Regions from separate parts of the Brevibacillus sp. FSL K6-2834 genome, predicted to be linked through region 2. Evidence: a T-box and tRNA genes for the amino acid it is inferred to sense, from the RefSeq annotation. Region 2 holds a T-box; the other holds one or more tRNA genes.
The links. A T-box is a leader RNA that pairs with one kind of tRNA and senses whether it is charged. The one in region 2 lies ahead of argS (arginine--tRNA ligase), so its partner is inferred to be a tRNA-Arg.
Positions count from the first base shown of each region.

Region 1: it has a tRNA-Arg gene. The T-box ahead of argS (arginine--tRNA ligase) is inferred to sense a tRNA for this amino acid. The anticodon was not compared.

Region 1 covers NZ_CP151945.1:822,993-826,404, forward strand. Annotated here, with positions in the region: gene NST96_RS04300 (WYL domain-containing protein) at 17-232, shown strand; gene NST96_RS04305 (hypothetical protein) at 222-464, shown strand; gene NST96_RS04310 (YolD-like family protein) at 449-790, shown strand; gene NST96_RS04315 (hypothetical protein) at 804-1,112, shown strand; tRNA gene NST96_RS04320 (tRNA-Gly) at 1,467-1,542, shown strand; tRNA gene NST96_RS04325 (tRNA-Arg) at 1,547-1,623, shown strand; gene NST96_RS04330 (MoxR family ATPase) at 1,890-2,843, shown strand; gene NST96_RS04335 (DUF58 domain-containing protein) at 2,858-3,412, shown strand, end outside.
Region 2 covers NZ_CP151945.1:2,258,822-2,262,233, forward strand. Annotated here, with positions in the region: gene argS (arginine--tRNA ligase) at 1-1,565, opposite strand, end outside; T-box leader at 1,623-1,871, opposite strand; gene NST96_RS11140 (hypothetical protein) at 1,914-2,393, opposite strand; gene NST96_RS11145 (AraC family transcriptional regulator) at 2,484-3,344, opposite strand.

The DNA.
Region 1 (3,412 bases), 1.4 Mb from region 2:
TTTGGGGGCGATCACCATGGTTAAAGAACTGCTGCGAGCAGTCAATCAGCAGCAAGATATCCAGATTATTTACATAGACAGCACAGGCCAGACGACTCAGCGAACCATACGGCCGCTTACAATTACGGACGCCAGGCTAAAAGCATACTGTTACACTCGAAAAGCGCCGCGAGTGTTTATTATCGACAGAATCCTCGCTGTCCAGTCGGCGGTGATCAGACATGCTGTCTGATATCGAGCGAAAGATACTCCGGGTAATTGCAAACTATTCTGCCGGCCGTCGCCGGACACCAACGGTAGATGAACTGTGCATCAAAACCGGGAGATCCCGGGGCGGAATCATGGAGGTGCTAGAAGTCCTGAAGCGGGAAGAATATATCAATTGGGACCGCATGCAGCCAGATAAAATCGAACTGCTGGAAGCATGGGAAAGGGGAGTCCATCATCCATGGCGAGCAAAATAGACAATATGTTTGCAGCATCCCGATTTGTGCTGCCAGAGCAGCGCGAGCTGTACCTGCAGCACCGGGAAGAACAGAAGCTGGAAAAGATGCCAGTACTCGAGGAAGATGAGCTGGCGAGTTTCCAGTATCTCATAAGGGATTCCGCCCGCGAGGATTACGCGATTACCATCACGTGGTGGCAGCCAGTCAAAGAGGACTTGGGCAAAACCTACAGCATGTGGGGCGTGATCAAGTGGATGGATCAAAACAGCCGGCGGGTTAAACTGGTGAACGATGAGGAGAGCCGGTGGATTCAGATGGATGCAATCATTGACGTAATTCCATAAAGGGGAGAGCAACGTGTCAAATGTACTTACCTCATTAGATTCAATGGATGTAAGAAGTAGGATCATGGGAGCCATTATTGTTGTTTTTAAAAAACCAGAAGCGATAGCACAATTTGTAGATGAGAGTACTGGGACCACGTACGTTGTTACTTACAACCGAAAAATATTGAAAATTTCGGTTGGTAACGGTGATTACCAACAGTTCGACAACTTACTCGTATTTTTGACATCTCAGATAGGGCCCCCAGATAAAATTTACACCAAAGAATCAAGGCTTGAACCCGGACAGATGATTTCGTATATGGAGTGGCTCAACAAATAAGAAGCTGTAGACCCGTCACTGCATTAAATCGGAGACGGGTCTTTGCTGTCAATATCGATCCAAATAATCCGCTGTATGCATATTTAATATAGAAGAAATCCGACGGACACTTGGGGACGCGGGGACGAATTGGGGACCAAATCGAACAGTAGGTTTCATTTTTTGCCCTTCCTTACCATAAACAGTTTGCACAAAACCCTTGACCCATCAGCATTCGACATGATACACTCTTATCTGTCAGATGGCCTCGACCAGATTTAGGTTCTGGCGGGAGACCGTGGGGGTTCAAGTCCCTTCACCCGCACCATAGTGACCTTGAGACTGTTTATACGTTTTATATGTAATCACGATTATGCGGACGTAGCTCAATTGGTAGAGCGTCGCCTTGCCAAGGCGAAGGTCGCGGGTTCGAGCCCCGTCGTCCGCTCCATTTTGTGCCCTTAGCTCAGCTGGATAGAGCGTTTGACTACGAATCAAAAGGTCGGGAGTTCGAATCTCTCAGGGCACGCCATATGTGTAGATTACGACAACAGGGTAGGAATGCATCCTACCCTTTTTTTCATAGTTCATTTCACAATTTTACAAATATTAACGATTTTTTCCTTGTAACTTCAAGCGCATTATCTTACTTTAGGAATAGGTTTCCTCTCCACTGGATGAAGGTATCAGATAAAATGAAGAGAGAGTCGACCATCGGCCGTTCCTATTTGATGAAAAGGCCCTTATTACACGTGATTGCCGAAAAGGTAGAATACGTTGGAACAGGAGTTGTCATCCATGAACTCGATTAAACTCGATCATCCACATCCCTCTGTGGAAAAGTTGATTGCTAATATTGAAAAAGTACTGATTGGAAAGCGCTCCATTATTGAACTATGCGTGGCAGCCATATTGGCAAATGGCCATGTTTTGCTGGAAGATGTCCCTGGAGTCGGTAAAACCATGCTGGTTCGGTCTTTGGCGAGATCGATTGGCGGCGAATTTAAACGAATCCAGTTTACTCCCGACCTGCTGCCGACAGATGTAACAGGCGTAGCGATTTTCAATCAAAAAACGATGGAATTCGAGTTCCGTCCCGGACCGATCTTTGCCAATGTCATTTTGGCTGACGAGATCAACCGTACCTCTCCAAAGACACAGTCATCGCTGCTTGAGGCAATGGAGGAGCGTTCCGTTACCGTTGACGGCAATACCTACCGATTAAACAGCCCGTTTTTTGTAATGGCAACCCAAAACCCTTTGGAGTACGAGGGTACGTTTCCTTTGCCGGAAGCGCAGTTAGACCGCTTTTTGATGCAGCTGCGTCTTGGCTATCCGACCTTGGAGGAAGAGGTGCGGATGTTAAACAGGTTCTCCGGGGAAAACCCGCTCGACAGCCTGGAGCCCGTCGTTACAACAGAAGAGCTGTCTCAAATCCAAAAGCAGGTCGCCACTGTCCGAGTGTCTGAAGGCGTTCAGGAGTACTTGGTACGCTTGTGCATGCGGACGAGAGAACACCATCAGGTGTACCTGGGCGTCAGCCCACGCGGGTCACTTGCCCTTTTCCGTGCGGTCCAGGCGTTGGCTTTCGTGCGTGGGCGAGATTATGTGATTCCGGATGACATCAAAGAACTGGTGCCGGTGACATTTGCTCATCGGATTATTTTGAAACCGGAGGCTCGGCTGGAGGGAGCTACGATCGACCGGATCCTATCGGCGATTCTATCGGAAACGCGTGTTCCGGTTAGCTGAGGCGGTGAACGTGCATGAAACAACAACGCTATGGGAAGATCAAAACCGCTGCACTTGTCCTCATTACGTTTGTATTTGCCATGTTCCAGGGCGGGTTTGCCAGTTGGTTTTTGTTTTACAGCAGCCTGGTGTTTCTGGCTTATGAATTGTGCGTGTTTTTCATGATGTTCCGCTCGCTAGAGGTCGTCAGGGAAATCGACCGAAACCGCCTTCAGGAAGGCGAAGACGTCGTTGTAACGGTGCGTTTGCGCCGCCGTTTCTGGTTTCCTTTGGGCTGGAACGTAGTGATAGAACCGTTGCCAGACCGGCTGGCAGGTGTATTTGAGCCGCATCGGCAATTAGTCTTTCCTTGGTTTAAAAGAGAAATAGAGTTTAAATACGTCATACCCGGCCTGCCGCGGGGTTATTATTGCATGACCGAATGTGTGGTGGGCGGGGGAGACTTTTTTGGATTTGTTGAACGGAAAAAGACGGTCCCGGTCTTCAATGATTTCCTCGTATACCCGTCGTATCGGGAAATGACGCATTGGGCACTGGGTGACGGGAGCTTTAGCGGGACTGTACACGTC
Region 2 (3,412 bases):
GCGAGGTCGATCACGTACTTCCCGATTTGCGAAGGATCAAAGCCGTTGGCAGCGCGGTCTATCACTTCCGGGAATGCATTCAGAAGCGTAACGACTGCCCAGGCTTCCTTGCTGTCCAGCGCATCCTGAGGCAAGCTTACCGCTGCGGACGGTACATAGCCGCCTTTTCTCAGCAGGGAGCAAGCACGTGCGTGCGTGTATTGGACGTAAGGACCGGTTTCGCCTTCAAAGGTGAGCATCTCTTCCCAGGAGAAATTGATGTCATTGAGACGATAGTTTTTCAAGTCGTGGAAGATGACGGCCCCGACGCCAACCTGGCGGGCGACTTCTTCCTTGTTGGCGAGACCAGGATTCTTTTCCTCGATCACTTTCTTGACGTCTTCGATCGCCTGGGACAGCACTTCTTCCAGCAGGACGACCTTGCCCTTGCGCGTGGACATTTTCTTGCCGTCCTTCAGCATCATACCAAACGGAATGTGATGCATTTCCTTTGCCCACTCAAAGCCCATTTTCTCCAGTACCTTGTAGAGCTGTTGGAAGTGAAGGCGTTGCTCGTTTCCGACGACATAGAGCGCTTTGGCGAAGTCGTAGGTTTCATGGCGGTAGAGGGCAGCAGCAAGGTCACGCGTCGCGTACAGCGTGGCGCCGTCCGATTTTTTGATCAGGCTTGGCGGCATGTCGTATTCATCCAGCGTCACGACCATGGCGCCGTCCGATTCCGTCAGCAGGCCTTTTTCCTCCAGCATGGCGACGACGCGATCCATCTTGTCGTTGTAAAATGCTTCGCCGTGTGTCGAGTCAAAGGAAACGTTCATCAGATCGTAAATCTTCATGAACTCCTTCAGAGATTCATCGCGGAACCACTGCCACAGGTGGAGCGCTTCTGCGTCTCCGTCCTCCAGCTTTTTAAACCACTCGCGCCCTTGATCCTCCAAAGACGGATCGTTCTCCGCTTCTTCGTGGAAGCGCACATAGAGGCTGAGCAGTTCTTTGATCGGCTCCGCTTTTACTTTTGCCTCGTCGCCCCACAGGCGATACGCCACGATCAGCTTGCCGAACTGCGTGCCCCAGTCGCCCAGATGGTTGATGCGGACCGGCTGGTAACCGTGTTTTTCCATGATGTTGGCAATCGCGTTTCCGATCACGGTAGAGCGCAGATGCCCCATGGAAAACGGCTTGGCAATGTTGGGAGAAGAAAGATCGATCGGAACCTTCCGCCCTTTGCCGATGTCGCGGCTGCCGTAAGCGGCTCCTGCGGAGAGGATGGTGCCTACTACCTCTGCTGCGACACTTTGCTGATCGAGAAAAATATTGACGTACGGGCCAGCTGCCTGGACTTCGCGAACCGGCGTACCCGAGATAAGCGGGGCAAGCTCGGCTGCAATCACAGGAGGCGCTTTGCGAAGTGCCTTTGCCAGTTGAAAGCAAGGGAAGGCGATATCGCCCATGGCCGGATTCGGAGGCGTCTCCAGCATGTTGCGCACTTGCTCGGCCCCCAGCGTATCTACGCCTTGCTTGGAAAGGGCTGCAGAAATCATCTCAGCCACTTGATGCTTGTAACTCATAGCGATGCAAACTCCCTTCATCATGAAAAATAAAAAAACCTCTGCGTCTCTGATTGATCAAGAGACGAGAGGTATTCTCCCGCGGTGCCACTCTTTTTGCCATGCAGCCTTTACATTTCGGGCAGCACAGCCGCTTTGTTCTGCGATAACGGGCAGACCCGGCTGCCTTACTTGCTCCAGAGATAAACCGGGCAATCAGACAGCATCTCCGAGGTGCGATTCCTGCCGCCATCCTGCACCGGGCTTACACCATCCCCGGCTCGCTTGGGCATTTTGACGGAGTACTTTCCTCATCATCGATCCTTTATGATTCATCCATTATAGCGAAAAGGATGCGGCTTTCGCAACTCAATCATCCGCTTTTTTTATGATCGCATCGAGATCGCGAAACAGGTCGCGGGTCAGCGATTCTTTGTCTTCGGCAGCATTCCATTGCTGCTTGAACTGCTGCAGCTTCTCGAGCAGAGCCAACTCCGCCTCCGCGTCCTTTTCCAGATCGTGATTTTCACTCGGGTCGAATGGCATCAGCCGCTCATCCGTGCCGCTGCGAAGATAGGCGGTTTTCCAGTTGTCCGGAAACTGATAAGCCTGCTCTCCGAACAGAATCGCGAGAACATCGTCCGATTCAAGCGGCAGGAAGTGGTCGAATTCGTCGCGCCTGCCCCCTTCGGACAGATTGATATGTGTAAAGGAATACCGGAGATAGTGTTGGCCATTTTCGCTGTCTTTCACGACAGAATATGTCTCGAAGTCGGTTTGTTCCAGTTCTTTTACCGTTTCGATACGCGATAGGAATTCGTGCTTGTCACAAGGGTGTAGTGGATCCAAAGCGTTTCGCTCCTTTGCTTGGCTTCGACCTCATCATAGCAAAAGGGGCATGGATTGACAATGAGCGGGGACAGCGGGCGGACTGGAACACTAGTCGATCGGTATGTAAATTTTTATTTTCATTTGATCCGGGTACACGGACTGGCGGACATCGGTTATTTCAAAATCAGGTCCTTCTCTTCGCTCGTAGTTGGAATTCGGAAGCCAGGTGCCGTAAATATAGGTTCTTGTATTTTGGACAGAGTCGATCACCCTGAATTCGGCGTATTTCCCTGCCGGAAGCAGACAGTGGACAAAGCCATCCTCCAGCTCGCCATCCAGGTTTTTTACCTCTTCGCCGACGATGAACGTAAAGTCGCCGTTATCCTGGAAATCGCACGAAATGCCGTATGCCATGTCAGGGGCGGCTTTGTTGGGAATCCGCATATAGTGTCCATTCCTTCCGAAATCGGCATAGAAGCGGGGAATGTCCTCAAAGTAGCTTTCGTTGTTCAGATTTGTCTTGTAGGCGTACCCGACGATGGCAATGCTGTTTAATTGCACAATGTTTGGTTTGTTCATGCTTATTTCTCCCTTTGCTCGTTTTTGATCATCCAAAAAATCCAGCTTCTTTTGCAGGGAAATAGGTATGTTCGCCTTTCGGAACTTGGCCGGGGTGATGCCGAAAGTAGCTTCAAAAGCACGGGTAAACGCCTCCTGGGAGCCGTACTGGCAGGCGATAGCCAGATCAAGGATGCTTGTTTGCGTCTGTTTCAACAAAACGGCGGCCTCGCTCAGCCTTCTTTTTCGTATGTACTCGTGAACCGAAAAACCGGAGATCGCTTGAAACAGCCGTTGAAAATGAAAGGCGGAAAAACAGGCTTCCGCGGCAATATCCGCGATATTCACCTCCTCTTGAAGATGCTTTTCGATAAATTCGATTGCGCATTGAATCCGCTCGTAGTGATCCATACCTGCCTCCATTTCCCAGATGTGCTACTCCTATTGTACAGCCGGGAAGACGATGTTTTTTGATAATC